Regions from separate parts of the Vibrio jasicida 090810c genome, predicted to be linked through region 1. Evidence: predicted binding sites of a transcription regulator. Region 1 holds the regulator's gene; each other region holds the start of a gene.
What was found. The regulator MetJ, encoded in region 1, represses methionine synthesis genes. The targets are predictions, from matches to a motif close to TTAGACNTNTANANGTCTAA.

Region 1 (10,582 bases):
TACTTGCCGTGCATCTACTGCTACAAGAAGCGGGGTGCCCTTACCGCATGGACGTATGTCCACTGTTCGAAACACTAGACGATTTGAACAACGCAGAAGCGGTAATCAAGCAGCTGATGGGCATTGATCTATACCGCGGCTTTATCCAAAACCACCAAATGGTGATGATTGGCTACTCTGACTCTGCAAAAGATGCAGGCGTAATGTCAGCAGGTTGGGCGCAATACCATGCGATGGACTCACTGGTTAAGGTTGCAGAAGAAGAAGGCGTTGAACTCACACTATTCCACGGTCGCGGCGGTACAATTGGTCGTGGTGGCGCGCCGGCTCACGCTGCACTACTATCTCAACCACCTAAGAGCCTGAAAGGCGGTCTGCGCGTAACCGAACAAGGTGAGATGATCCGCTTTAAGCTAGGTCTACCTGATGTCGCAGTCAACAGCTTCAACTTGTATGCAAGTGCAATCCTAGAAGCGAACCTACTGCCGCCACCAGAGCCTAAACAAGAGTGGCGTGACTTAATGGATGTGCTGTCCGAGGTGAGCTGTGAAGCCTACCGTAGCGTCGTTCGTGGTGAGCCAGACTTCGTGCCTTACTTCCGCCAAGCAACACCTGAACTTGAGCTAGGTAAACTGCCTCTAGGTTCTCGCCCTGCAAAACGTAACCCGAACGGTGGCGTGGAAAGTTTGCGTGCGATTCCTTGGATCTTCTCTTGGAGCCAAAACCGTTTGGTTCTTCCAGCATGGCTAGGGGCTGGTGAAGCGATTCAATACTCAGTAGACAAAGGCCATCAGGCACTACTGGAAGAAATGTGTCGTGAATGGCCATTCTTCTCGACTCGCCTAGGTATGCTTGAGATGGTGTACACCAAGTGCAACATGGATATCTCTCGTTACTATGATCAGCGCTTAGTTGAGGAGCAGCTTCAACCGCTGGGTGATCGCTTACGAGATCAACTTCAACAGGACATTAAGTCTGTCCTGAACGTAGAAAACAACGAGAACTTGATGCAAAGTGATCCTTGGGGACTAGAATCCATTCGCCTACGTAACATCTACGTAGAGCCATTGAACATGCTTCAAGCTGAATTGCTGTACCGTACTCGCCAGACTGAAGAATCTTCTGCAAACTTAGAAGAAGCACTGATGGTAACCATTGCAGGTATTGCAGCTGGTATGCGTAACACAGGCTAACCAAGCTACGCATAAAGAACCAAAGGCTGAGTTAATACTCAGCCTTTGTTACTACTAACCAATCACTTCTACTATTTGAGCAATACGCAACCAGACATTTAATCCAAGAAAAAAACAAAAAGTCCCCACCAAACAACATAAAACACTACACAAAAACACTATTGAGTATTTTATTAGTTTTTTTGGGTAATTTTGTCCTACTATTCCACTTCATGCTTATTATTTATATACTACTTGCCTGCTGGAAGCTCACAAATCCAATCAAATAGGCTCCAGCTCGATGGAAACACCCATCACTCTAGGTGATAAACGGCTTTAAGGTGACAGGACCAACATTGTTGGTGCTATTTACACATAAAAAACTCAAGCGTCAGAAAGAGCGCAAATGAAAGTGTAAGTAGCTTGTTTACAAGTTTATTGACCATTTGGATTGAAGACATGTCATTACCACACGTAATTTTAACTGTTCTTAGCACTCGCGACGCAACCGGTTACGACATCACTAAAGAATTCTCAGCTAGCATCGGTTACTTCTGGAAAGCAAGTCACCAACAAGTTTACCGTGAACTAAACAAAATGGCTGAGAAAGAGCTGGTTACTTGCGTACTTGAACCGCAAGAAGGCAAACCTGACCGTAAGGTTTACTCAATTACTGACGCTGGCCGTGGCGCATTAGGTGAGTGGTTCGATCAACCAACAGCACACCCAACAGTACGTGATGAGTTCTCTGCTAAGCTAATGGCTTGTGCAGTGCAACCTGCGACACCGTTTCGTGACCAACTTTCTGAACTTGTGGAAGAGTCTCGTAAACTGGTTTCTCATTACAAAGAGATTGAAGCCGCGTACTACGCAACACCATCAACACTAGACAAACAAGCACGACTAGAGCGTCTAACACTTCGTCGTAACTTAATGCTACGTGAAGCGTGGATTAACTGGGCAGAAGAAGTGCTAACAGAACTTGAAGTGATTGGCTAATTCGTCGCTTTGAATAAAACGAAAAAGGCTTGCCGATGGGCAAGCCTTTTGTCTATCTGGGGAAAACGTATTAAGCGCCTACTGCGACTTGTGGGCGAACACCGAGCGTGTGGCATAGTGCATAAGTCATCTCTGCACGGTTAAGTGTGTAGAAGTGAAAGTCCTTCACGCCTTCACGGCTTAAGACACGCACCATATCAATCGCTTGGCTAGCACCAACAAGCTGACGCGTCACAGGATCATCATCCAAACCTTCAAACTGTTTGCTCATCCAACCCGGCACTTTCACGTTGTTCTGCGCCGCAAAGCGAGACGCTTGTTTGAAGTTTGATACAGGCAAGATCCCCGGAACGATTTCTACATCAATCCCTGCCGCTACACAGCGATCACGGAAGCGTAGGTAAGATTCCACATCAAAGAAGAATTGGGTAATTGCACGGTTTGCCCCTGCTTCAACCTTACGCTTTAAGTTAAGCAGATCCGATTGTGCGCTTTTCGCTTCTGGGTGTACTTCTGGGAATGCTGCCACTGAGATATCAAAATCATGGCGTGCTTTAAGCAGCTCTACCAAGTCTGACGCATACATATCTGGCGCACCACCACCTGGTGGAATATCACCGCGCAGCGCAACAATGTTCTTGATACCGTTATTCCAGTAATCGTCAGCAATGTCGATCAATTCATCACGAGTTGCGTCGATACACGTTAGGTGAGGCGCAGCAACAAGACCCGTCGCTGCTTTGATTTCTTTGATGATAGAGTGGGTTCTGTCACGCTCGCCTGAATTTGCGCCATAAGTAACAGAAACGAATTTCGGTTGAAGAGTTTTAAGGCGGTGCACTGAGTTCCACAGTGTTTCTTCCATCTTTTCACTGCTTGGTGGGAAAAACTCAAATGAGACGTTGATATTGTCTGATAGTTCAGCGATATTCTGGTTTAAGGCATCAATATGCCCTGCATGTGTGTATCCCATCTTACTCTCCCTGTGGCAACTCCACCACGAAATCAAAATCCTTAAATCGACGTTTAGACGTCTATATGTCTCCAGAATGTATTGAATACGATTTAATGTCAACCTTGTGATTATGAATTTTTCTCAAGTTAATAATTAGGATAGTTCAAGTTCCTAAGTGACAACCTCATCGCCTAACTCTGTGATTCAGTATGGCGTTATCAAGACAATAAAAAACCCCGGAAGCCATCCGAGGTTTTGTGGTAGTTCGCAAAATTGGACTTAGTAAGATTTAGAATAAGCCAGCTAGGCGATTAAGATCAGATTGAATCGCACCGGCCGTCACTTCACGTCCTGCGCCTGGACCACGAATCACTAATGGGTTGTCTTTGTACCATTTACTCTCAATTGCGAAAATGTTGTCACACGGTAGTAAGTTCGCTAAAGCATGCTCTCGTGATAGTGCCTCAACTCCTACCGTTGCTTTACCGTTACGCTCGAGACGGGCGACATAACGTAGCACTTGGTCGTTTCTTTGAGCTTTAGTTAGGCGCTCTTGCAGGATTTCACTTAAGGTATCACCTTGGTCAAAGAAAGCGTCTAGGCTCAAATCTCGCAACTCTTCTGGTACCAACGATTCGACCTTCACACTTTCAGGTTCAATATCCAAACCAGACTCACGAGCTAAGATAACCAACTTTCGCATCACATCAGAACCATCTAAATCTGAGCGAGGATCGGGCTCAGTCAAACCTTGCTGCCATGCTAAGTCGACTAGTTCAGTAAATGGTACCGAACCATCAAATTGTTGGAATAGCCAAGATAGCGTACCTGAGAAGATACCCGACAGTGCGACAATCTCGTCACCGCTTTCACGCAAATCTCGAACGGTGTGATTTATTGGTAGCCCCGCACCAACCGTCGCGTTGTATAGCCAATGACGGCCAATCTTGGCGAAAGCATCTTGTACTTGATGGTAATACTGACTATCAGCTGAACCTGCCACCTTGTTCGCCGAGATAAGATGAATACCTTGCTGTGCAATTTCTACATAACGTGCCGCCAGATCTTTACTCGCAGTGACATCCAGTACCACCGCTTCGTCGAAGTTTTGAATCGCACCGAGCTTAGTTAGCCAATTGCTATCATTCTCTATGCTTTCATCATCAAAGCGCTGAGCAACCGTTGCTGCATCAATCCCGTTTTCATCAAACCAGTAAGTTTGGCTATCTACCACCGCCACTAAATCAAAGCTCATGCCGTGGCGTTTTTCGAGCTCTTCTTTTTGCTCTGCGAACAATGATAACCAACTTGAACCAATATTACCTTTACCACACAAGGCAACCGCTACGCGCTTTTGCGCTTGAAACAGCTGACTATGAATACTTTGTACTAACTCTTCCACTTCGGCTCGGCGTAATACTGCGACGAGACTCAGCCCTGATTGTGCCTCTGAGATAAATTCAACCGGAGAGTCTTTTAACTGCTGATAAAAACCAAAGCAATGATTGGCGTTTTTCGTGACCCCTGCACCTACCGCTGCGAGCAGTGAGTAACCCTCTTTCAGTTTAATTTCAGCTTCAACCGCCAACTCTTGAAGGTAAGCCAATGCACCACCGGCTATCTCGGACGTGTACGCTAAGCGCAATGTTTGTTGGTCTTCTTGCGCTTCAAATGCTAGTGGCTCTAATTGAGCGCGCTTTAACGCTTGCAACACTTCTTTCTGCGCTCGCTCAAAATCATGACCATGCACAAATGAAAGTTGCACGAGTAACACTTCATCAAGAGAGGTAATGATTTTAGCGCCACGACCAGATGCTAATACACGCTCAATTCGGGTTGAGCCAGACTCCGGTTGATAGCTGCATTTGAGGTTCAAATCCATCGTACTTTGAGCAACAGGTTGAAGCGTGCGACTGTGCAATACTGGAGCAGCTAAGCGAGCAAGTTCACTTGCTTCATCTAAACGCAGTAGGGGCAACAAGCATGCATCAGAGACTAAACGTGGATCCGCACTATACACACCTGCGACATCACTCCAAATAGTAACAGTACTAGCTTCTGCCAGTGCACCAATGACCGTAGCCGAGTAATCAGAACCATTACGGCCTAACAGTACTGTCTCTCCCGCCTCATTCTGTGCCATAAACCCTGTGATAATCACTCGCTGATGATTATGTTGTGCTAATGCTTCTTTAATTAGAGCGTAAGAACGAGCGCGGTCGACTTCTGGCTGTGTACCTACTTCTGCACGTAAAAAGGTACGAGAGTCTTGTGCAACCGCTGGCAAACTCTGCTGCGACAGCAATGCAGCAAGTAAGCGTGAAGACCATACCTCACCATGTCCAAGCACTGCGGCTTTTTGAGCTTCTGTTAACGGAGCCGTTAACTCTGCTAGAGTACTGAATTCATCTTGAAGGGAAGCAAGCAGTTGCGTCTGTGCCTCACCTGTTAACAAAGCTTCTACCAATTCAGTTTGGAAGTGTCTCAAGCTTTGTAATGCTTCATGCGCAACACGACCGTCTTTATCTAAACCTTCAAGAAACTCGATCAAGCGATTGGTGGTTTTCCCTGCCGCAGACACCACGACTAAATCATTTTCGGCTGAATACTCTTTTAGTATTTCAACCACACGTAAATAGCATTCGGGGTTGGCTAAACTGCTGCCGCCAAATTTATGCAGCTGACGTTGTACACTCATGACTTTTCTCTCTCCCGATTACTGTGCTGCTTTTAAAAATGCTTGCTCAAGATCGGCGATCAAATCCTGTGCATCTTCAAGACCAACGGATAAGCGCAGTAACTGTTGAGAAACACCAGCTTCAGCTAATGCCGCTTCCCCCATCGCGCGATGTGTCATCGATGCTGGATGACAAATCAAGCTTTCAACCCCACCCAAGGACTCTGCTAACGAAAACAATTCCAGCTCTTTTACAAACACTTTGAGCTGTTCAAATGATCCTGCGAATTCGAAGCTCAACATAGAGCCAAAACCGGATTGCTGCTTCTTGGCGATGTCATGTCCAGGATGCTCTGGCAAACTTGGGTGATAAATCTGTGCAACTAACGATTGAGTCTGTAAGTAAGCAAGTACATCTTGAGAACTTTCTTCATGAACTCGCATTCGCGCACCCAGCGTACGAATTCCTCTTAATGTCATGTAACTGTCGAATGGTGTTCCCGTCGCCCCAATGCAATTGCCCCACCACGCCAGCTCTTCTGCATGCTCTTCACTCTTAGTGATCACCACACCACCAATAACGTCGGAGTGACCGTTAATGTATTTCGTCGTAGAGTGGATAACAAAATCCGCACCTAGCTCCAAAGGCTTTTGGTACACAGGTGTCAAAAAGGTATTGTCCACGGCAACCAGTGCACCGACTTGTTTTGCCTTTTCACACACAGCGGCAATATCGACCACGCGCACAAGCGGGTTTGACGGTGTTTCTAGCAAGATAAGCTTTGGTTTTTTCGCAATCGCCGCATCAAGAGCTTGCTGATCCGACTGATCGACAAACTGCACTTTAAAATCACCCTTGTTCGCACGAGTATTGAAAAGACGATAGGTACCGCCGTAGCAATCGTGCGGCGCTACAATTAGATCATCAGGACCAAGAAACGTCGATACCCAAAGGTTTAATGCTGATGTACCACAGTTAGTGACAACCGCTCCTTTGCCTGATTCAAGCTCGTACAATGCTTGCTCTAGTAAGCCTCGGTTAGGGTTACCAGAACGGGTATAATCGTATTGAGGCACTTCACCGAATGCAGGGAAGCCATAGTTAGTAGAAAGGTAAATAGGTGGTACAACAGCGTTGTATTGGCTGTCTGACTCGATACCAGTGCGTACAGCAATGGTCGCAGGCTTACGGGTGCTCATGGGTGTATCCTTTCACGGGTGGTGACATCTAAATGGGAATGCGCTATATCTAGCTTGTATTGCTCAATTGATTAACACTCTTCCCTAACTATTAACCTCACTTTACTTGTCTAAAAATGAGACGTCAACACTTCTAGACGTCCATATGTCTTTGCTTATGGCAGTAAATGCAGCTAAAATCAGCACCTATATTTATTTTTCTAACTTATTACATTAATGAAGGTGCGCAATGGCTGACTGGAATGGCGAATACATTAGCCCGTATGCTGAGCACGGTAAAAAAAGCGAACAAGTGAAAAAGATTACCGTCTCAATCCCGCTAAAAGTTTTAAAAGTGCTGACTGATGAGCGAACACGCCGCCAGATCAACAACTTACGCCATGCGACTAACAGTGAACTACTGTGTGAAGCGTTCCTACACGCTTACACAGGTCAACCACTGCCAACTGATGAAGATTTGCGTAAAGACCGTCCAGACGATATTCCTACCGAAGCAAAAGCAATCATGACAGCGATGGGAATCGAATTCGAAGCATTCGACGAAGAATAATTGCTTACAAATTCGTCGATGATAGAAGCTGTGCTGGGGACGGTTTCCAAGAACAAAAAAAGGGACGCTCTCGCGTCCCTTTTTTATTTTTAAATTTTACTTTACCACTATTGAGCCATGTAATTCTCTGGCATTTCAATACGTGCCACACCAGAGTCAACCGCAGCTTGAGCCACCGCTTTTGCCACGCGTGGTAGTAGGCGTGAATCCATTGGCTTTGGAATGATGTAGTCAGTTCCGAACTCTAGCTTATCGACGCCAGCTGCTTTTAATACCGCTTCCGGTACTGGCTCTTTCGCCAATTCACGAATCGCGTCAACCGCAGCCAGTTTCATTTCATCATTGATCTCGCTTGCACGAACATCCAATGCGCCACGGAAGATGAATGGGAAACACAATACGTTGTTTACTTGGTTCGGGTAGTCACTGCGACCTGTACCCATGATCAAGTCATCACGCACTTCGTGAGCCAATTCAGGTTTGATTTCTGGATCTGGGTTTGAACATGCGAACACAACTGGCTTGTCTGCCATGAGCTTCAATGCTTCTGCAGGTAGTAGATTTGGACCCGATACACCCAAGAAAAGATCTGCACCTTCAATCACATCTTCCAACGTGCGCTTATCTGTGTTGTTAGCAAACAGCTGTTTGTATTCATTGAGATCATCACGACGCGTGTGGATCACCCCTTTACGATCCAGCATGTAGATCTTCTCGCGCATCGCGCCACATTTGATCAACAGCTCCATACACGCGACTGCCGCCGCACCCGCGCCTAAACAAACAATCGTTGAGTCTTCGAGCTTCTTACCTTGCAGCTCGATTGCATTCAACATACCTGCTGCCGTTACGATCGCTGTACCGTGTTGATCGTCATGGAATACTGGCACGTCACAGCGCTCAATCAGACGCTTTTCAATCTCAAAACAATCTGGTGCTTTGATATCTTCTAGGTTGATACCACCGAATGTATCAGCAATGTTTGCTACTGTGTCGACAAATTCATCGATCGTGCGGTGTTTTACTTCGATATCAATTGAGTCTAAACCAGCAAAGCGTTTGAACAATAGCGCTTTACCTTCCATTACTGGTTTAGAAGCCAGCGGGCCAAGATTACCAAGACCAAGAATAGCCGTGCCGTTAGAAATAACCGCAACCATGTTGCCCTTCGCTGTGTACTTATACACGTTGTCAGCGTTCTGTGCGATTTCACGTACAGGTTCTGCAACACCAGGGCTGTATGCAAGAGCAAGGTCATTTGCAGTTTCAGCAGGCTTAGTTAGCTCTACGGCAATTTTTCCTGGGGTTGGATATGCATGGTAATCCAATGCTTGTTGGCGGCGTTCTTCTTCTGGGGTGACTTCTTGGCGATTGTCTTCAGACATGGATCGTTTCTCTTTGTTATTTTTCGGTAAGGGGGAATAAATTCTAAAGGATAGAAGTCAAACTTCATAGGCTAGATTGCGAGCGATATCCTTAAAAGGGCCGATAATAAAAGAGATTAGACCAGATATTAGTGATGAGCACCCTGCTTACAGGTCAGGTGCTCTTTTTATCACTTGGTTTGGATAGGAAAACAGCGAAATATAATCTCACTCTTCATCGACATATTGTGCTTGTAGGTAATTTTCTATACCTGACATCTGGATCAAACCGAGTTGAGTCTCAAGCCAGTCAACGTGCTCTTCTTCGTCTTCAAGAATATCTTGAAACAGATCTCTAGAGACATAATCGCGAATATCCTCAGCGTAAGCGATGGCATCTTTCAAATCTGGAATGGCGGCCATCTCAAGTTTAAGGTCACACTCAAGCATTTCTTTGGTATCTTCACCGATCATAAGTTTGCCGAGGTCTTGTAAATTAGGTAACCCCTCAAGGAACAGAATACGCTCGATCAAGTGATCAGCATGTTTCATTTCATCGATCGACTCGTGGTATTCCTTATCTGCGAGATGCTTTAATCCCCAGTCTTTATACATACGGGCATGCAGAAAATATTGGTTGATCGCGACGAGCTCGTTACCGAGTATCTTATTGAGATGTTGAATAATGATTGGATCGCCTTTCATGGCAAAGCCCTCCTCTTTGGCTTCATTTAAATGTAGAAGCAAATGAGAAGGTGTCAAAAAGGCTCAGCTAATATTTAGCTAGCTTGTTTCAGCATTAGGTATTCAGTTTCAGCTAAAATTTCTTTCGCTTGCTTGATGCACTTGCCGCATTGACTTCCCAATGCCGTACATCTTTTAATTCCTTTTATATCTGTTACGCCTTCATCTATCGCCAACTTCCTAATTTTCTTGTCAGAGACGCCATGGCAAAGACAAACGTACATATTCACTACCTTTAAATTTCACTATGGAATGAAATATAAACAAGAATCGTTCTTGTTACCAGTTGTATTAAAGCGAATTACAGAACGTTTTGTTATAACGATTTGAACGATTTTGGCGGCTTTCAGTGACTTAGAGGGGTACTAAAAAAGAAGAGGAAGTTAGGTAAAAATAAGGTCATGTTTTTCATAAACAAAACGCATGACTAAGAATGACTGGCTTATAACCATATTGAAAAGAGGAATAGCAGATATAAAAAAGGGAAGCCTTAGCTTCCCTTTTTCTAGCGCTTTCTTCAAGAAGAAGAAGAGTGCAAGATTTTGCTCAATTCGTTAAGAATTATGCAAAGATCTTAGCAACAACACCAGCACCTACAGTACGGCCACCTTCACGGATAGCGAAACGTAGACCTTCGTCCATTGCGATAGGAGCGATTAGTTCAACAACCATTTGGATGTTGTCGCCAGGCATTACCATTTCTACGCCTTCTGGTAGAGAGATATCACCAGTTACGTCAGTTGTACGGAAGTAGAACTGTGGACGGTAGCCTTTGAAGAACGGAGTATGACGGCCGCCTTCGTCTTTAGAAAGTACGTATACTTCTGACTCGAACTTAGTGTGTGGAGTGATTGAACCAGGCTTAGCTAGTACTTGACCACGTTCAACTTCGTCACGCTTAGTACCACGTAGAAGTGCACC
Region 2 (10,582 bases), 190 kb from region 1:
TTGTTGAATACTACTCATAGCTGTACTTTAGACTTAAGGATTTTAAATGGATATCACTGAGTTACTGGATTTTAGTGTAAAACATAATGCTTCGGATCTACATCTTTCTGCAGGTGTACCACCAATGGTTCGTATTGATGGTGATGTGAGAAAACTGGGCATTCCAGCGTTTACACACCAAGAAGTGCACCGTTTGGTTTTTGAAATCATGAACGATGCGCAGCGCAGTGAATTCGAAGAAAAACTCGAAGTCGATTTCTCATTTGAATTGCACAATGTTGGCCGTTTTCGTGTCAACGCCTTCAACCAATCTCGTGGCTGTGCGGCGGTGTTCCGTACCATCCCAAGTAGCATTCCAACACTGGAAGAGCTAGAAGCGCCAGAGATCTTCAAAAAGATTGCTAACGCAGAAAAAGGTTTAGTACTGGTTACCGGTCCAACAGGTTCGGGTAAATCGACAACCTTGGCTGCCATTGTTGACTACATTAACCGTAATCACAACAAGCATATTCTTACAATTGAAGATCCTATTGAATTTGTTCACAACAACAATAAGTGTTTGATCAACCAGCGTGAAGTACACCGTGATACGCATAGCTTCCAAAATGCGCTTCGCAGCGCGCTACGTGAAGACCCGGATGTCATTCTAGTTGGTGAGATGCGTGACAAAGAAACTATCAGTTTGGCGCTGACGGCTGCTGAAACGGGTCACCTTGTTTTCGGTACGCTGCATACTAGCTCAGCAGCGAAAACCATCGACCGTATTATCGACGTATTCCCAGGTAGTGACAAAGACATGGTGCGTTCGATGCTGTCGGAGTCGTTGCGTTCGGTTATTGCGCAAAAGCTGCTTAAGCGAAATGGTGGAGGCCGTATTGCTTGTCATGAGATCATGATGGCAACGCCAGCAATCCGTAACTTGATCCGCGAAGATAAAGTGGCGCAGATGTACTCGATCATTCAAACCGGAGCGGCACATGGCATGCAAACCATGGAACAAAATGCCCGTCAGTTGATGGCTCAAGGTATGGTATCGCGTGAAGAAGTCGACAAGAAAGTCGAAATCGAAGCGCAGCAATTCTCGTAACGATCACATAGGTAATAGCGAACCCGGAAGATGGATCTGAATAAATTTCTCGAAGGCATGCTGGCGTTAAAAGCGTCGGATCTTTATATCACGGTTGGTGCGCCGATCTTATTTCGTGTGGATGGCGAACTGCGTCCGCAAGGGGATAAGTTGAGTGAAAATGACGTAGCCATGCTGCTCGATAGTGCAATGGATCCAGAGCGACGTCAGGAGTTTCGTAAAAGTCGAGAATCAAACTTTGCGATTGTCCGAGATTGTGGCCGCTTCCGTGTTAGTGCTTTCTTTCAGCGAGAATTACCTGGTGCGGTGATTCGTCGTATCGAAACCAACATTCCTACGTTTGAACAGCTTAAGCTGCCTTTAGTGTTGCAAGATCTTGCGATAGCGAAACGTGGCTTAGTGCTGGTGGTTGGTGCTACAGGTTCCGGTAAGTCGACCACTATGGCGGCGATGACGGGTTACCGTAACAGCAATAAAACAGGTCACATTCTGACAGTTGAAGACCCAATCGAATTTGTGCACGAGCACAAGCGTTGTATCGTGACTCAGCGTGAAGTGGGATTGGATACCGATAGCTATGAAGTAGCGTTAAAGAACTCATTACGCCAAGCGCCTGACATGATTTTGATTGGTGAGATCCGTAGCCGCGAAACGATGGAATACGCGATGACCTTTGCCGAGACTGGTCACTTGTGTATGGCTACATTGCACGCGAATAACGCAAACCAAGCACTTGAGCGTATTTTGCACCTAGTGCCAAAAGATCAGAAAGATCAGTTCCTGTTTGATCTGTCGATGAACTTAAAAGGCGTAGTAGGTCAACAGCTGATCCGTGATAAAAACGGTCAAGGACGTCATGGCGTGTTTGAGATTCTGCTAAATAGTCCACGAGTTTCTGATCTGATCCGTCGCGGTGATCTGCATGAGTTAAAAACCACCATGGCACGCTCTAATGAATTCGGGATGCTGACGTTTGATCAGTCGCTCTATAAATTGGTGATGCAAGGCAAGATCAGTGAAGAAGATGCATTGCACAGTGCGGATTCAGCTAACGATCTGCGTTTGATGTTGAAGACGCAACGCGGTGAAGCCTTTTCTACAGGCACGCTGGCGAACGTTAAGATCGATATGGATTAATACCAATCGTAGTAAATAACTGGTCATTCTAGCTTGTTAAAATACTCGATAACTGCGTTGCAATTTTTGATTGTAGAATAACTACTTATCGAAAAATTGCGCCTTGTTCTCAAGCATTTTCCCTATGCTATTTCTGATCACTTATTTACTGTGATTGGTATAATCTACTCCAGAAATGAAAAAGGTTGGCAGAAGCCAACCTTTTTTCTTTGTGCTTGAATGCCTACTCACCCCAAAGGTTTTCAAACCAACTTTCAAGAATCACCACCGCTGACTGACAGTCGATGTTGCCCTTCGATAACGCTTTGTAGCCACCCATACTGAATAAATCAGCACGAGCCTCTGCTGTCGACAGACGTTCGTCATGCAACTCAACAGGTAAGCCATATCGGCCTTGAAGGCGGTTGGCGAACTTTTTTGCTCGTGGCGTAATGGTTTCTAGATCTTTCCCGTGCAGGTCAGTCGGTAAGCCAACAACCAATAAGTCTGGTTGCCATTCTTTGATTTGTTTTTCGATATCATCCCAGTTTGGAATGCCATCATTGGCTTTAAACGCTTTTAATGGTGAAGCGGTGCCAGTAATTTCTTGGCCAATCGCGCTACCAATACTCTTGGTGCCAAAATCAAAGGCCATAACAGTGCGTGACATAATGTGTCTCGAATCTCAATTGGGTGGAAAACTTAACGTATTACGCAAGTGGGTTATGCATGTCCGGCGTCAGAAGATAACTGGCTCGGATCGATACCTAGCTTTTCGACGGCTTTTTTCCAACGATCGATAATAGGAGTATCGAAGATGATCTCTGGTGTGGCTTCAATCGTCAGCCATGAGTTTTCAGCCAGTTCGGTTTCTAACTGACCAGCACTCCAACCTGAATAACCTAACGCAACAAGATAGTCACTTGGTTCTGCCTCTGTGCCGAGTACCGACAGGATGTCTTTGGAAGTGGTGACAGCCAACTCGTCAGTCATTTGAATGCTCGATTCGTAATAATCTTTTGGCTTATGCAAAATAAAACCACGATCTTCAGAAACAGGGCCGCCATTATAAACAGGCCTGTCCAAACTCGCTTCAAACAGGCGCGGGTGAACAGGTTGTACTTCGACCTGCTTGAGCATGCTACCTACTGTAATATCAACCGGAGCATTGATCATTAGCCCCATCGCACCTTCTTCATTGTGCTCACAGACATAGATAACACTATTCTGAAAGTAGGGGTCTTTCATTCCCGGCATAGCAACTAAGAAATAGTTTGTGAGGTTCATTCTCATTTCGACCTTTCAGTAGGTACTTAAGCAAACGTCACGCACTGATATGTGCATGAGTTTGCTTAAGTTAATGTTCAACGCTCTCTATTAACTGTACTACAGTTTGAGTTATTCGCCTTTGATACGACGCTCGATCGCATCCATGAGCTTACCAGTGATAGAAATATCAAATGCTGCTTCAATTTCACGAATACACGTTGGGCTGGTGACGTTGATTTCCGTTAGCTTGTCGCCAATCACGTCAAGGCCAACAAAGATAAGACCTTTTTCTTTCAATGTTGGTGCGACGGCTTGTGCGATTTTCATGTCAGTTTCACTCAGTGGACGAGCTTCACCGGTACCACCAGCAGCCAAGTTGCCGCGCGTTTCGCCTTTTGCAGGGATACGAGCTAGGCAGTAAGGCATTGGTTCACCATCAACCACAAGAATACGCTTGTCACCATTGCTGATGTCAGGTACGAAGGTTTGCGCCATTGCGTAGTTTTGGCCGTGGTTAGTCAGCGTTTCGATGATCACAGATACGTTTGGATCGTTCTCTTTTACGCGGAAGATAGATGCACCACCCATGCCATCAAGTGGTTTTAGGATCACATCACCATGCTCTTCACGAAAAGCTTTAATCTTCTCTGCTTTTCGCGTCACGATAGTAGTTGGTGTGAGTTCAGGGAACCAAGCCGTGAACAGTTTCTCGTTACAGTCGCGTAGGCTTTGTGGTTTGTTAACGATTAGTGCACCTTGTTCTTCAGCACGTTCAAGGATGTAAGTCGCGTAGATGTACTCAGTGTCGAATGGAGGATCTTTACGCATCAGAACCGCATCTAACTCAGAAAGCTCGATAGTTTGCTCTGATTTGAATTCGTACCAGCCACTTGGATCTTCTTTTAATTCAACTACTTTGGTATCCGCAATTGCTTTACCTTGGTCTAGGTGAAGATCATTCATTTCCATGTAGTGGATTTCGTAACCGCGGCGCTGCGCTTCAAGCATCATGGCAAAGCTAGAGTCTTTCTTGATGTTAATGGACGAGATTGGGTCCATAACAATACCGAGTTTGATCATTGTTTTTCTCCGTTTTAACCAAGATCGCCGAAACGAACTTGTAAGGCTGTAATTGCGGTAAGAGCCGCAGTCTCGGTGCGCAATACGCGAGGACCGAGTAGCGTTTCTTCAAATTGATGTTCGCGTGTCATGCCGATTTCTTCTGAAGATAGACCGCCTTCAGGGCCAATCAATAGCCGTACTTTTTCGACAGGCGTTGGCAGGGTATTGATTGAGTACTTCGCTCGTGGGTGAAGGTTCAGTTTTAAACCGTCGTACGCTTCTTGACACCATTCTTCCAAACTCATGATTGGACGGATCTCAGGCACGACATTGCGACCACATTGTTCACAAGCGCTCACTGCGATTTTTTGCCATTGAGCGAGTTTCTTCTCGAAGCGTTTTTGATCTAGCTTTACGCCACAACGTTCAGAGATAAGAGGTGTGATTGTATTAACACCAAGCTCAACAGACTTTTGGATCGTGAATTCCATCTTATCGCCGCGAGAAATAACCTGACCAAGATGCAGATCTAAAGGTGACTCAATGTTGCTTTCTACACGCTCGGTTAATTCAACCATCACATTCTTTTTCGTGACTTCACTAATCACGGCTGGAAATTCTGCGCCACTGCCATCGAAAAGGAGGACTTCTTGTCCCTCTTTCATGCGAAGGACTCGGCCAATGTGGCCTGCTGCATCTTCACTTAAAGCGAGTGCGCCAAGTTGTTGAATGGTTTCTGGATGATAAATTCGAGGGATACGCATCGTGTTTCGATTTCCTGCATACGCGAGTGTTTAGACACTAACATGGATGCTTTCCACCGAAAAAACAAGGGGCAAGAGGCGTTTCCATTTGCAGTAAATAGTTACGCCTCAATTAGCACAAGTTTGCCGCTGTATTTTTGAGGGGAATTACAGTGCTCGACAAGCCTCTTGTACAAATGGGTTATGGTTGCCTTGAACCTTTGAAATGCGCTCGTCACGCTCACATTCCCACTTGTCGACAGGGTAGGTTTTGTTCCACGCACTCATTAACTGAGTTTGTTGCTTAGACAGTTTGAAGCCGTACTCTTTGCTCATGTATAGGTAGGTGCGAGCAATCGAGCCACGAGCGCGGTCTGGTGGCATGACTTTACGTTGCTTGAAGTTAACCTGCATTTCACAGCGGCCATAGCTGACACCGTCCATACCATTCCACTGACTGAAATTGTAATTAGAACGATCGCCGTTCACTTCCCCAATAGCTGGTGTCAGGTTATGAAGGTCGGCTTCCATTGATTTGAAAACTTTGTCGTTTCTTGTGCAGTTTTTGCGTCCGCCATCTTGCCAGCACTGACGCTGGTGGCCGAATTGCCAAGCTGGGACCACGTGTTCCCACTCGATGCGAGAAGCACGTTTTTTCTTGTTTACGCACTTGGTAGCCACAAGAAGCAAGGTCCGGTACACCTTTCTTACCTTGCCAGTTGATATCACAGCCACAGTAGAAACTGGTTGGATGATCTTTGTATATTTTAACCGCTTCACGTTTTGCCGCAGAGAAAGAGGTCGGTGGCGCAGCAATTACGGCATTAGAAAGCGCAAACAGGAATAAAGAGAACAGGTATTTCATGATTAAAGTCTTTATAAAGTATGACTTTATTCATTCTAACACGCAGAAATTAGCTTTAGTGATGAGTGTGTTAACAATAATGGGCAAAAAGAGGCCGTTTGAGAACGACAATCTCTGTTTTAGGAATCTGAATATTTCTATTGAGGAGAGTTAAGAGAGCTGAGTGCCAGTGAAGCTTAATGGTTTTCGACACTTTTGGCAGGAATAGACGGCCTCTTTACGCATGACTTTATTGTGGCGTCGAATTGAGAGCGGATAGGCGGTGCAAGCGCAGCGGTACTCAAAGGTCTTACCTTGCACAGAGGCGATATCAAAGCTGTGAGTTGTTTTAGCTGGCACGTTAAAAATGGCTTCCATCACACCTTGCCATTCTTTACCGTGAGGGCGAACACGACCGTATACTTGGTACGTAATGAGATGCGCTACTTCATGTGGTATCACTTCTTTTAGAAAAGCTTGCGGGTTTTCTTTAAAAAGCTTTGGATTTAGACGAACTTCATTCAATTGCAGATAAGCTTTGCCTGCCGCTTTACCACGAACATTAAATGTGACTGCGGGCATCGGAAAAGAACGTTTGAATGCTTGCTCCGCCTTCGTGATGCAAACTGCCATCACTTGTTTGGCTTTGTAGCTCAGCTCTATATCCACACTTACCTCATTATATTTAATAAAAAGCCCCCGCGTTTGCGAGGGCAGGATCATAACATCAGTTTTCTAAGGCGTGTGTTTTTTCTTGATCGTTGCATGGTAAGCATGCCAAGTACCATAACCGAGGATTGGCATGGTGAAGAGCATACCTATGCCGTACGTTGCAAAGCCAATTAAGATACCGCCACAAATGATGGCTGCCCATACGATCATCGCAGGAATGTTCGACTTCACAGCGTTAAAGCTGGTAAAGACGGCGGTCATCATGTCTACACGCCTTTCCATCATTAAAGGAATAGAAAAAGCAGAAATACTGAACACGATGCACGCTAATACCAAGCCAACTAGAGAGCCAATCACTAAGAAAGGCAAGAAGTCAGTCAGTGGCGCGCCTTGAACGGACGGATAAAGTGCATGAAGCAGAGCGGCAATTCGCATCCAGAAAATCATACATACCGCGAGCATTACAGCGAATGCCCATTGAGAAGTCGAATTTCGTCCAATGGCTTTCATTGAATGGAACAAGCTTGGTTTGTGTCCACGCTCTCTCTCCCAACTGGCGTCATATAAGCCTAGTGCTAGGAATGGGCCGATTAGCATGTAGACAATTAGACTCGGCATCACCACTAAGTGTGTGCCTTGCCATTGAACCAGAAGCACGATACCAATAGCGGCGGCCATAAAGCAGATGCCGTAAAAGGCACTAATGACTGGCATGCGAACGAAGTCGTGCAGACCCAGTGAGAGCCAATGGAATGGGGCCGAAAGATTCACGGTATTGCACGGAATGGTTCTGGCATATTCGTTATCTGGGACTTCCTTTCGTTTATTTTGGAAGTCAGACGGATTCACGGTACGAGGCATAACTCCTCCTTGATTTATTCCCACGGTGGCACCTAGGCCATAAAGGATGCCTGACTGACGTTTTCATTACTTTTTTCATCACGTGAGTCCGCACCTTATCTCTATACGTTATATGCATCGGAAAGTGCATTTAACATTATGTTAACTATTGGCGGAGTTAGGGCAATTTACAAATAAATGCTGAATTTTTGTTCAAGAAAGAGATAGGAAAGAAAAAGGGAGGAGGGAACAAAAAGCCCCCGCCAAAGGCGAGGGCTTTATCGATTCTTGTGTGGCTCGATTATTTGATGCCAGCGAAATCGCGTAGGATAGCTGCTTTATCCGTTGCTTCCCATGGGAACTCTTCGCGACCGAAGTGACCGTATGCTGCTGTCTGCTTGTAGATAGGTTGAAGCAGGTTAAGCATTTCTTGTAGGCCATATGGACGTAGGTCGAAGTTTTGACGAACCGCTTCAATGATGATGTCGTGTGATACTTTCTCAGTACCGAACGTTTCAACCATGATAGACGTTGGATCAGCAACACCGATAGCGTATGAAAGTTGGATTTCACAACGGTCAGCCATGCCAGCTGCTACGATGTTTTTCGCTACGTAACGTGCCGCGTAAGCTGCTGAGCGGTCTACTTTCGATGGATCTTTACCTGAGAATGCACCACCACCGTGACGAGCTGCACCGCCGTAAGTATCTACGATGATTTTACGACCAGTTAGACCACAGTCACCCATTGGACCACCGATAACGAAGCGACCGGTTGGGTTGATGAAGAAGTTAGTGTCTTTAGTGATCCACTCTGAAGGCAATACTGGCTTGATGATCTCTTCCATTACTGCTTCACGTAGGTCTGGTGTTGTTACTGAATCACAGTGCTGAGTCGAAAGAACAACCGCATCAATACCAACAATCTTACCTTGGTCGTATTGGAACGTTACTTGAGATTTCGCATCTGGACGAAGGAAGTCTAGTTTACCGCTCTTACGAACTTCAGCTTGCTTCTTAACAAGTAGGTGAGAGTAAGTAATTGGAGCTGGCATTAGGATTTCAGTTTCGTTTGTTGCGTAACCGAACATGATGCCTTGGTCGCCGGCGCCTTGCTCTTTAGGGTCTGCTTTATCAACACCTTGGTTGATGTCTGGAGACTGCTTACCGATGGTGTTTAGAACCGCACACGAGTTCGCGTCGAAGCCCATATCAGAGTGAACGTAACCAATTTCACGAACAGTTTCACGAGTGATTTCTTCAATATCAACCCATGCTGACGTTGTTACTTCACCGCCAACCATAACCATGCCGGTTTTAACGTAAGTCTCACAAGCAACACGTGCTTTTGGGTCTTGCTCAAGAATTGCATCAAGAACTGCGTCAGAGATTTGGTCTGCGATTTTATCTGGATGACCTTCTGATACCGACTCAGAAGTGAACAGGTGCTTAGCCATGATAGCTCCAATCTTAAGGTTTACTCATGGCCAACTAACGCAAGCTTGCCACGAAAAATACAATACAGTTTGTAGGTGTTTCTACATCTAGACGTCTATTTTAAATTGCCGTGTTCGAATTACAAGTTCTTTTTCCAATCCAATTCATCTGACTTATTACCCAATCGTTTGCTTGAAGGGTGATGAATTTATAGAAAAATGCAGACAATCAGCGAAAAGATTGAGTTAAAACCTCAAAAATGGTGAGTAAAACGTTTGCAGTCAGAATTTGGCTCTGAGAGAATATTGCGGCGCTTTTATCCCTTCTTAGTAAGATAAAAGCGCCCACATTCCTTTATCAATTCGCTTAATGCACTCAGGAGCAGACATGTCTTCTCGTAAACATCTGGCAAATGCAATCCGCGCTCTTAGCATGGATGGTGTTCAACAAGCTAACTCTGGCCACCCAGGCGCACCTATGGGTATGGCTGATATCGCTGAAGTTCTTTGGCGTTCTCACCTAAACCACAACCCAGCTAACCCAGAGTGGGCAGACCGCGACCGTTTCGTACTGTCTAACGGCCACGGCTCTATGCTTATTTACTCTCTACTGCACCTGAGCGGTTACGAGCTGTCTATCGACGATCTTAAAAACTTCCGTCAGCTTCACTCTAAGACTCCTGGTCACCCTGAGTACGGCTACGCACCAGGTATCGAAACAACGACTGGTCCTCTAGGTCAAGGCATCACCAACGCGGTTGGTATGGCAATGGCTGAGAAAGCGCTAGCGGCACAGTTCAATAAAGAAGGTCACGACATCGTTGACCACTTTACTTACGTGTTCATGGGCGATGGCTGTCTAATGGAAGGTATCTCGCACGAGGCTTGTTCTCTTGCTGGTACACTAGGCCTTGGCAAACTGATCGCATTCTGGGATGACAATGGCATTTCTATCGACGGTCACGTAGAAGGTTGGTTCTCTGATGACACTCCTAAGCGTTTTGAATCTTACGGTTGGCACGTTATCCCTGCTGTAGATGGTCACGATTCTGAAGCGATCAATGCTGCTATTGAAGCGGCAAAAGCAGACCCTCGTCCTACGCTGATCTGTACTAAAACCATCATCGGTTTTGGTTCTCCAAACAAATCAGGTTCACACGACTGTCACGGTGCGCCACTAGGTGCAGACGAAATCGCAGCAGCACGTGAGTTCCTAGGTTGGGAACACCCAGCATTTGAAATTCCAGCAGACGTATACGCTGAGTGGGATGCAAAACCAGCAGGTTCTGAGAAAGAAGCAGCTTGGAATGCGAAGTTTGAAGCATACGCAGCGGCTTACCCAGCAGAAGCGGCAGAGCTTAAACGTCGTTTAAACGGCGAACTTCCTGCAGAGTGGGAAGAAAAAGCGAGCCAAATTATTGCGGATCTTCAATCTAATCCAGCGAACATTGCATCACGTAAAGCATCTCAAAATGCTCTAGAAGCGTTTGGTCAAATGCTTCCAGAATTCATGG
Region 3 (10,582 bases), 1.0 Mb from region 1:
CGTCAAAGCCGTGCGCTGGCTAACTCAATTGCCCACGAAATGCGTAATCCTCTCGCTCAAGTTCAATTGCAATTTGAGGCTCTGAAGCAGCATATTGAAAACCAAGCACCGATTGAGCAGATAAAAATTGACATCGAAAATGGTCAGGCGGCCATCCAACGTGGCCGTCAGTTGATTGATATCATTCTTCGGGAGGTCAGCGACAGCGCCCCTGAACATGAGCCCATTGCCCTCTCTTCAATTCATAAAGCGGTCGATCAAGCGGTCAGCCACTACGGTTTTGAAAATGAGAAGATAATTGAGAGAATTCGTTTACCACAACATACTGATTTTGTGGCCAAGCTAAATGAGACCTTATTTAACTTCGTTATTTTTAACCTCATTCGTAACGCAATTTACTATTTTGATTCCTATCCAGATAGTCAAATTGAAATCAGCACCAGTACTGGGGCTTATGAAAACGTGCTTGTGTTCCGCGATACCGGTCCTGGTATCGACGAGACCATCTCTCACAAAATCTTTGACGACTTCTTCTCTTACCAGAAAAGTGGTGGTAGCGGCTTGGGGCTTGGTTATTGCCAACGCGTAATGCGTTCATTTGGCGGGAGAATTGAGTGCCACTCAAAACTGGAAGAGTTCACCGAGTTTCACCTTTATTTCCCTGTTGTCCCTAATGCGCCAAAAGCTGAAACCTTACGTACGCCTTATTTCACGGATTGGAAGAATAGTCACACTGAACAAAAAGCCAAATCGAACGTACAAATAGATAAACACGCACCAACCGTACTCATCGTTGATGATAAAGAAGTGCAACGAGCATTAGTGCAAATGTATTTAAACCAACTTGGTGTGAATAGCTTGCAAGCCAAGAACGGAGAGAATGCGGTCGAACTGTTTGAAGCTAACCACATCGATTTGATATTAATGGATGTGCAAATGCCTGTAATGAATGGATTTGAAGCCAGTGAAAAGATAAAAGCGCTATCGCCTAACACGCCGATCATTGCGCTCTCAGGAGAGTCTGGAGAACGCGAGCTTGAAATGATTGCCAAGCTCATGGATGGGCGTTTGGAAAAGCCAACGACTTTAAATGCCCTCAGGCATGTCCTGAACAACTGGCTCAACAAAGACACCGCGTCGAATTCTTTCGAAATTGAGAATGAATAATTGGCATCTGATATGCATTACTGAAGTACAAACGAATTATCCATAGATTCAAGCCCTCTCTTTATTAGCGGGGAAACTTGATAAGGAGATGACCATGATGCTTCATCGACATACTTATTACGGCTTGATTCACCACGGTATTAAAACCTTACTTTTAGACCGTGTTGGACACTATACAGAAGAAGAATACCATCAGTACCTCAACCTGATGACGGGAAAATCAACCTGCTTCACCATGTCCCATGACGAACTAGAAGCAACAGTCGATAACCTGTTACGCGAAGGCTATTTGGAAGATGTGAAAAACCTCATCACTCGTTACCAAAACGTTGCCTGAACCTCTTCCTTCTGTCCAACAAAATAGCCGCTGAATGCGGCTATTTCTTTCCTCTATATTCTATAAATATTCACATTGCCTCAGATTCCGCTAGACTGTCCTCAACTCAATAACTAGGTAGTTTTTTGCATCATGAAGCAAATCCTTGATTTTATTCCACTCATTGTCTTCTTTGTCCTATACAAGATGCACGATATCTATGTTGCGACAGGCGCACTTATCATCGCAACGGCTATTCAAATCGTGTTGACGTTTGCTCTATACAAGAAAGTAGAAAAGATGCAATTGGTTACTTTCGCAATGGTGGCTATCTTCGGTGGCATGACCATATTTTTCCACGATGACAACTTCATCAAATGGAAAGTAACCATCATCTATGCACTGTTCGCTGTTGGCTTAGCCGTAAGTCATGCTATGGGCAAGTCCGCGATCAAAGGCATGCTTGGTAAAGAAATCACTTTGCCTGAAGCGGTCTGGACCAAAATCAACTGGGCATGGGTTGGCTTTTTCTCGTTCTGTGCCGGCCTAAACGTATACGTAGCGTTTAAGCTCCCACTCGATGTGTGGGTTAACTTCAAAGTGTTCGGTTTACTGATCGCGACATTCGCTTACATGATCGCTACGGGCTTCTACATCTACAAGCACATGCCAAAAGATCAAAAAGAGAAGAAAGAAAACTCATCCGATGTTTCGGTTGATGATTAAAAGCTCAATTTTGCTATAATCTTCTTACATTGATTATTTACAGCGACCTCAGGGTCGCTGTTTTGTTGTTTGCGCCAGAAATCTTGGTGCATTATTTGCTCCATTTTTGAGCTTAATAAAGATTGTAGGATGTCATCATGAATCAAGAAGGTCATACACCAAAAGGCCAATTATTGCTTCGCACCCTTGCTATGCCCGCTGATACTAATGCCAATGGCGATATCTTCGGCGGCTGGATCATGTCCCAACTCGACTTAGCTGGCGCGATTCTGGCTAAAGAAATCTCCTTAGGCCGAGTTGTTACTGTCTCGGTTTCTAGCATCACATTTAAAAAACCTGTCAGCGTCGGCGATGTTGTCTGTTGTTACGGAGTATGCTCAAAGATCGGCAGAACTTCGATGAGTGTAGACCTAGAAGTATGGGTGAAGCCTGTTAAAGTCGACGGTGTAGAAGAGCGCTTCATGGTTTGTGACGCCACATTCAACTATGTTGCGATCGATAGCGAAGGTAAACCACGCCCAGTTCAAAAGTAATAACTTGGTTTAATATAACGAATTGCTAGGAACAACCTCACAAATTCCATTGTTGACTTGTGAGTGGCACAAAAAAGGCGTTAAATTAGGACTTTACCCTACCAATTAAGGAAATATGCTATGTGGTACGTCATTTTTTCTCAAGACATCGAGAACTCATTAGAAAAACGTCTGAGTGTTCGCCCTCAACATCTTGAGCGCTTGCAGCAACTTCAAGACGAAGGACGTCTACTCACTGCAGGTCCAATGCCAGCCATTGATTCCGATAATCCGGGTGAAGCAGGCTTTACTGGCTCGACAGTCATAGCAGAATTTTCCTCTTTGGAAGAAGCTCAAACATGGGCTGATGCCGATCCATACATTGCAGCGGGCGTTTACGAAAATGTCATCGTAAAACCGTTCAAGAAAGTGTTTTAAGTTATGAAAAAATTACTGTGTCTTTTCCTCGTATTCGGTGCACTAGCAGGTTGTTCATCAAGTGATGACAAGCAACATCAACTTGAGTTGATGGCTTCTAACCGCGCTGGTGTTCTTTCTGCAGGTTTACCGCTTGAATACGGTCCATTAAAAATCTTACGCATTTCTTCCAACAAAAATGTGGTTGAGATGATGATGATTTATAACGATGATGCGCTTGGTGCCAAGCCGTTAAATCAAGTAGTGAACACCAGTATATACACTTACTGCAATACACCAGCGGTGCGTGAGCAAATTGATATGGGCTTGATGTACCGAATCAAAGTACGCAACTCCCGCGGCCAATTAATGGCGGATGAGTTGGTGTCAGCGCAAACATGCAGCGCAGGTCAAAAAGCACAGTAATACGCGACTCAATCTTCTTGAGTTAGACGCTCGATAAAATAAAAAAGCGAGGATAGATATCCTCGCTTTTTTGTTTCTGCGGCCAGTTTGAAAAACTAAGCGCTTATACGAGTTCAGCTCTGAGCTTCTTAGCAGCAGAGACAAGGTTACCTAATGCGGCTTCAGTTTCTGCCCAATTACGCGTTTTAAGTCCACAATCAGGGTTCACCCACAAGCGTTGCGCCGGTATTTTTTCAGCTGCTTTCTTGAGTAAGCCTTCAATCCACTCCTCCGTTGGAATGTTCGGAGAATGGATGTCGTACACACCCGGACCAATTTCATTCGGATAATTAAAGTCTTCGAACGCTTTCAGCAATTCCATATTGGATCGCGACGTCTCGATTGTAATCACGTCAGCATCAAGCGCTGCAACTGAATCAATGATTTCGTTAAACTCGCTGTAGCACATGTGAGTATGAATTTGCGTTTCTGGTTTTGCGCTAGCCGCAGAGATCTTAAACGCATCGACGGCCCAATTTAGATATTCTTTATGGTCACGCTTCTTCAATGGTAAGCCTTCACGAATCGCTGGCTCATCGATTTGAATAATGTTGATACCCGCCTCTTGCAAGTCAGAGACCTCATCACGAAGTGCAAGGGCCAACTGGTCTGCAATTTCTTTGCGAGTAATGTCTTCACGTGGGAATGTCCAACACAGAATCGTCACTGGACCGGTCAACATGCCCTTCATTTGCTTGCTGGTCAACGATTGTGCATACGTCGACCATTCCACCGTAATCGGTTTTATGCGCTCAATATCTGCGACCACAATCGCTGGTTTGACACAACGAGAACCATAGCTCTGTACCCAACCAAATTGAGTGGTTTGGAAGCCCGCCAGGTTTTCAGCAAAATACTCCACCATGTCATTACGCTCAGCCTCACCATGCACAAGAACATCAAGATCGAGTGCTTCTTGGCGTTTCACCGCATCAGCGATGTGTCCTTTCAATGCCTGTTTATAATCTGATTCTGAAAGTTGACCACTGCGGAACGCACTTCTCTGAACCCGAATTTCTCCCGTTTGTGGGAAAGACCCGATAGTCGTAGTCGGCAAGAGTGGCAAGCCAAGCACTTCAGCTTGGTGTACGGCACGCTCTTCATAAGGTGCACTGCGCTGACTGAGCGCCGCCGTGATTTGGTTCAAACGAGACTGAACGTGTGGTTTGTTAACATGTGAAGCGGCTTTACGATCTTTAATGGGTTGACTATACGTATCACAAGCTAAAATCGCATTTTGGTCTCCATCAAGCGCACGGCCAAGCAAGGCAACTTCCGTTACTTTTTGTTTGGCGAAAGAAAACCAACTTTTTACTTCTTCACTTAACTCCGTTTCTAACTCTAGGTCTACCGGGCTGTGTAGCAATGAACACGAACTGGCTACCCATAAATTGTCGCCAAGTTTCTCTTTAACTGGCTGTAAGCGCTCTAATTGAGAACTTAAATCCGATCGCCACACATTACGTCCATTCACCACGCCCGCAGACAATACCCAGCCACTAGGCAGTTTTGCTACCACTTCTTCAAACTGCTCAGGCGATGCAGATAAATCGACATGAAGTCCATCAACATTAAGCTCGATGATTTTATCCAACGTGTCCGTGACCGAATCAAAATAAGTGGTTAGCAACACTTTTACGTCACTACGAATGACCTGATAAGCTAGCTTGAACGCATCCAACCATTTACTTTCCAGCTCAAGCGAGAGAATCGGTTCGTCAATTTGTACCCATTCCACACCTTGACTAGCAAGTTTAGAAAGAATTGCTTGATACGCGGTGAGTAGCCTTGGCAATAAAGTCAAACGATCAAAATCTTCTTCCACTTCCTTACCTAGATAGAGGTAACTGAGCGGCCCAAGCAAAACAGGTTTTACTTTGTGGCCGGCTTTGACTGCCTCATTCACTTCTTCAAAAAGCTGTGGCCAACTGACTTCAAACGTATCGTCCTTGCTGAACTCAGGCACAATGTAATGGTAATTGGTATTAAACCACTTCGTCATATCAGAGGCAGCCGCCCCTCCACAGTCGCAAGCGGATTGAGATTGACCACGACCGACTTTAAATAGTGTGTCTAAATCCGGAAACCCACTTGCGTGTCGCTTTGGTACATGTCCCAATAACAATGTTGTGGTTAAGACATGATCGTACCAAGCAAAATCACCCGCGGTTGTGAAACTCAAACCCGCCTCTGTTTGTGTGTTCCAGTTTTGTGCTCGCAAGCTTGCCCCTGCTCGCTTAAGCTCCGCCTGATCGATTTCACCACGCCAGTATTTTTCCTGAGCAAACTTAAGTTCTCGTTTTTCACCAATGCGTGGGTAACCAAGAATATGCGTTGTCGTTGCCATGTCCGTATTCCTTATTCAGTGTCTGATGTTGAGGTCAGAGCATCGAGAGAAAACCTATCAAGATGTCTGGATGGCTAAAACTATCGCTCTGGCAACCGCATTGAACAACATCCAATTATTCAACTTGTTTATTAAAAAATTTCATATTGAGCGATCTCACTCGCACTAGACTAAAACAAATGGACGTCTAGACGTTTACATATCCATTTTTTATGGGTAAGTTAATAAAGCTCATGGCAGACATAAAAGGATGAATGGGATTCATGATAGAGTTGAAACACTTACGCACACTCACTTCACTGAGGGATACTGGTTCATTAACGGCAACCGCAACCGCTTTGCACCTGACGCAATCTGCCCTTTCTCATCAAATCAAAGATCTTGAATCTCGTATTGGTGGGCAGCTTTTTTTGCGCAAAACCCGCCCCGTTAAATTCACTTCAGAAGGTGAAATTTTGCTTCGTCTCGCTGATGAAATCTTGCCAAAACTCGCCAAAGCAGAAAACGAGCTTGCAAGCTTGAAAGAGGACGTCAACGGTCGTTTGCACATGGCGATTGAGTGCCACTCTTGCTTCCAATGGTTAATGCCGGCACTGAAGGAATACCAATTAACTTGGCCAAGTGTGACGCTCGATTTCTCTTCCGGCTTCGGCTTTGAACCTCTACCAGCCCTGTTGGCTGGCGAGCTTGATTTGGTCATTACATCAGACATTCAGCCACGCTCCGAAGTCCATTATGAACCGTTGTTTGACTTCGAAATGCGCTTGATTACTTCGACTAGCCACCCATTAGCGAACAAAAACGTCATTGAGCCTGAAGATCTTGCTGATCAAACCATGCTTTCTTATCCAGTACAGAAACAAAGATTGGATGTGGTCAAACACTTCTTACACCCTGCGGGAGTTGAGCCAGCCAAGTGGAAACAAGCGGACAACACATTAATGCTCGTACAAATGGTGTCAGCAGGATTGGGGGTAGCAGCATTACCAAATTGGGCGATTTCTGAGTTCTCGCGCCAAGGTTTGATTACCAGCATGCCTTTTGGAGAGGGGTTATGGCGTAGATTGTTCGCAGCAACACGTAACTCAGAAAAAGAGAAGCGTTACTTACAGGCTTTCTTTGCAACAGCTCGCCAGCAATGTAAAAGCCACCTTGATGGGATCAAGATGGCTTAAAGATCGACAATTGAAACGAAACTAACGTTCGTAAGATTTAAATTGATTGGTCAGTGGGTCATATTGATAGCCAAGCATATCGAGCTTGCCCACTACCGATTCCACATCCATCTCGTACATCGATACCAACTCTTCAAAGCTATCACATTCTAAGCGCAGCTTTTCATTAACGATACCCAACAAGATAATGCTGTCCCAGTTACTTACGTTGCTTAAATCCATCGCGACACTCCTCTAAGACAAGGTATTTGACCCCAATTCCGTTGAGCACGTGCGTCAAGACTCTCTCGAAATGAATGAGGCTATAACTAAAGCGTAGACTTAATCGAATGATTTGAAAGTGAGCTCGATCTAAATCCCGAGCTCACAAAAAGAAAAGAAGACAGAAGTGTTAGTTCATTCGGTCTATGCCCCCAATAGGAACAGACCCTGTAAGCTTGTCATTGAAGCCAAAGCAAGAAGCAACGCTGCCGCCAATTGCACTTTGTTTGGCGCTTTATGAGTGAAGATATGCCAGCACCAAACCACGATTGCCATAATCAGCATCGCCAGTGACGCTAGAATATGTTGTGTCACGCCATTCAATGTCGCTTCATCCAACTGATAAGCAGAAAACAGCGTCATCACGACCAACAGCATGCCCGAAACAACACCCGTAACCGGTAAGATTCGGTGAAATGCTTGCAAGCGGCTACGTGCGATAACTAGAAGTAACTGCGCAAACACGGCACCTAAGAAGAAGATCATCAATGCCACTGAAGCGCTTGCCGCCCAATGCGGTTGCTCAAATAGTTGAATGCTCACGTACGCGAACGCCAAACCGTTCGCTAGATGCAGAGCCCATAATGGCCCTTTCTCACGTGTCTTCTTAGTCTGAACTTGAGAGTAAAAATAAAAGATCGCGAATACGATCATGAAAGCTTCAATACGAAGCGACGCCACTGCCAACCAAAGTACGCCAATTGATGGCAACATCTTATGCAGGCGACCACGTTGACCAGGGCAGATATCACCCTTAATCAAAAGTAAGGTCAACAGCGCTTGGGCGCCAAATAGCATTGGAGGAAAAGTTAACAGCAATTGTTGAATCATGTTGAATGCAAACTCAAAAGTCATTTTGGGGTGGCGATAATAGCAAATCACCTAATGGTCGACTAGCCCGTAACTTCACCACTCGCTCGCAGAGTTCACAAGTCAGCATCTCTTGAGGGGCTGATTCGCTTTCCGTGTTAGCATCGCCGCGAAATAGCCGTCAAACCTGCTATTTAATCTCTCCGCTTGAACTTTACATTTTGCAATAAAATGAAAGTGTAAAGTCAAAAACAACATGAAAAACAGAACGTTCATCTCTATTCTCTTTTGTCTATTTTCGTTAACAGGCTGTGATTTCAACAAAGCTCCAGTCCTCTCCCTATCATACGAAGAGTCCACGGTTTCTCATGAGTTAGTCATTCATGCTGAATCAAAGTCACTACCCAAAGGGGATAAGCTCTATTTACGCGCTCAACTCCTTGATTCAGAGAATAACGGTTGGCTTACCGAAACAGATACCGTGATTTGGAATAGCTCGAATGAGAAGGTCGCGACGATTAACTCAAGCGGCTTATTGCTTGCGAAATCACAAGGAGCCACAACCATCACCGCATCAGTAAATAAAGATGGTCTCGCCTTCTCTGTAAGCTTAGAAATCACAGTATCCGAAGCAATGCTCTCAAAATTAACTCTCGTATTGGCAAACGAAGGTTCAACAGCTAAAGGCTTAACGCTTCCCTTTCAAGTCATGGGGGAATATTCAGATGGAAACCGCATTGATTTGACTGACTCTTCGGAACTTCAGTGTCATATTGCAGACTCTACTGTCGCCCAACTCACACTCGGGAATCCAGCCAACCTCATCCAAGGAATGAGTGTCGGAAATACTGTACTTAACTGCACATATGGAGATACCAGCTTAGAGGCAGGTAAGAAAATCTCTATCAGCAAAGCCATACCCGTCGAATTGTCCCTTAGCCTAGAGCATTCAGAACTGCCTGTCGGTTCGAGCTCTCAAATACTCGCGCTCGCTAAATTTTCAGATAGTTCAACGCAAGAAATTACAAACGCGCCGGAGCTCCATTTAGACATCAGGGATCGCTCGCTGGCATCTATTGTTCAAGAACAAGATCAAACCCAATTATTTGCTACCTCTACCGGGACAGCAATCGTGACGGCGAAAATTAAAAACACAAAGCTGTCCGACGAAGTATCAGTCGTCATTACTCCAGCAGAGTTTTCTGCACTCAATGTAACCCTCGAGAAAGATGAAATACCCTTGGGCCTCTCAACGCATGTTCAAGCACTGGCAGAACTTACAGACCAATCCACTATCAATGTCACACGAGACCCTCGAGTGATCTGGTCTGTGCTCCCTGTAACCATTGCTCGAATAGAAACAAAAGAGAACAAACTGACCATCAAAGCGCTTAAATCTGGTCAAGCGACGCTCATTGCCTCGCTGAACGATGGACAAATACGCTCGCAAGTACCGTTTAGCGTATCCGAACCTGTGGTGACCAAACTTAGTTTATCTCCCAATGTCGATTCATTGCCTAAAGGGTTATCTCATTCATTTCAAGCTTGGGCCACATACTCGGACGGTTCTATTGCCGAAGTTACGTCTGCCTCAGAATTTCAATGGAGCGTCGATAATACAGACATCGCGACATTTGAACTTAGTCCTCATAAAGGAATGATAACGGGCATTCAAGTTGGTGAAACCAACATAACAGGTACACTTTCTGATAGTTGGCGTAGTACCGCTACAGTAACGGTTTCAGATGCTATCGTTACCGAGATCAACTTTGATGAAACTGAGCTTTCTTTACCCGTAGGGCTAGAGCATCCTTTGAAAGTAAACGCCCTATTGTCAGATGGAAGTATCATTGATATTTCGAACTCTCCTGAGATTAGCTTTATTGTTAGCAATAACGAGTTTGTCGATTTTGACGACCAAGAAAGAAATGTGGTTGTCGGAAAGAATATGGGCTCGACCACAATTACAGCACTCGCTAAATTTAATTCATTAGAACATCAAAACCATATGACATTGTTCGTCATGCCTCCCGTAATAAAACGACTTTCTCTAGAATCAACATTTACAGAAATAACGGCAGGTGTTCCTCTGGTACTGCAAGCTATCGCAACCATGACCGACGGCTCTGAGGTTAACGTAACAAACAGCTCAACATTAGATTGGAGCGTCGAACCCATTGGTAGCGCAGAGCTTACTCAATCAACGGAAGTGATAACGCTTACCGGAATTGAAAAAGGTGAAATAAAAGTCTCTGTTATTGCGGAGTCTTTTCCCTCAACGGCCACAACTCAGAAAACATTCACTGTTGTCCCTAAGGACTATACGATTACATTGGTAGAAGAAGCGATATCTCCTCTAAGTCGCTCCGTTTTCGAAGGTTATGAC

Region 2: metK (methionine adenosyltransferase) is a predicted target of MetJ. The motif match lies at 9,169-9,188, and genes of this name have one in related genera.
Region 3: metE (5-methyltetrahydropteroyltriglutamate--homocysteine S-methyltransferase) is a predicted target of MetJ. The motif match lies at 6,130-6,149, and genes of this name have one in related genera.

Annotation. Positions count from the first base shown of each region.
Region 1 is NZ_CP025792.1:2,578,394-2,588,975, reverse strand. It holds gene ppc (phosphoenolpyruvate carboxylase) at 1-1,193, shown strand, start outside; gene C1S73_RS12365 (PadR family transcriptional regulator) at 1,632-2,171, shown strand; gene metF (methylenetetrahydrofolate reductase) at 2,242-3,144, opposite strand; gene C1S73_RS12355 (bifunctional aspartate kinase/homoserine dehydrogenase II) at 3,416-5,824, opposite strand; gene C1S73_RS12350 (O-succinylhomoserine (thiol)-lyase) at 5,843-7,003, opposite strand; gene metJ (met regulon transcriptional regulator MetJ) at 7,233-7,553, shown strand; gene C1S73_RS12340 (malic enzyme-like NAD(P)-binding protein) at 7,661-8,938, opposite strand; gene bfr (bacterioferritin) at 9,146-9,622, opposite strand; gene C1S73_RS12330 ((2Fe-2S)-binding protein) at 9,697-9,885, opposite strand; gene tuf (elongation factor Tu) at 10,223-10,582, opposite strand, start outside.
Region 2 is NZ_CP025792.1:2,763,878-2,774,459, forward strand. It holds gene C1S73_RS13245 (YggS family pyridoxal phosphate-dependent enzyme) at 1-18, opposite strand, end outside; gene C1S73_RS13250 (type IV pilus twitching motility protein PilT) at 47-1,087, shown strand; gene C1S73_RS13255 (PilT/PilU family type 4a pilus ATPase) at 1,118-2,224, shown strand; gene ruvX (Holliday junction resolvase RuvX) at 2,448-2,873, opposite strand; gene C1S73_RS13265 (YqgE/AlgH family protein) at 2,927-3,490, opposite strand; gene gshB (glutathione synthase) at 3,602-4,552, opposite strand; gene rsmE (16S rRNA (uracil(1498)-N(3))-methyltransferase) at 4,567-5,298, opposite strand; partial or broken gene endA (deoxyribonuclease I) at 5,446-6,142, opposite strand; gene C1S73_RS13285 (SprT family zinc-dependent metalloprotease) at 6,293-6,790, opposite strand; gene C1S73_RS13290 (DUF2189 domain-containing protein) at 6,857-7,654, opposite strand; gene metK (methionine adenosyltransferase) at 7,935-9,089, opposite strand; gene tkt (transketolase) at 9,457-10,582, shown strand, end outside.
Region 3 is NZ_CP025792.1:3,619,604-3,630,185, reverse strand. It holds gene luxN (quorum-sensing autoinducer 1 sensor kinase/phosphatase LuxN) at 1-1,167, shown strand, start outside; gene C1S73_RS17250 (hypothetical protein) at 1,262-1,504, shown strand; gene C1S73_RS17245 (septation protein A) at 1,637-2,209, shown strand; gene yciA (acyl-CoA thioester hydrolase YciA) at 2,347-2,742, shown strand; gene C1S73_RS17235 (YciI family protein) at 2,863-3,159, shown strand; gene C1S73_RS17230 (GspS/AspS pilotin family protein) at 3,163-3,564, shown strand; gene metE (5-methyltetrahydropteroyltriglutamate--homocysteine S-methyltransferase) at 3,668-5,950, opposite strand; gene metR (HTH-type transcriptional regulator MetR) at 6,214-7,125, shown strand; gene C1S73_RS17215 (DUF4250 domain-containing protein) at 7,147-7,347, opposite strand; gene C1S73_RS17210 (hypothetical protein) at 7,531-8,241, opposite strand; gene C1S73_RS17205 (Ig-like domain-containing protein) at 8,453-10,582, shown strand, end outside.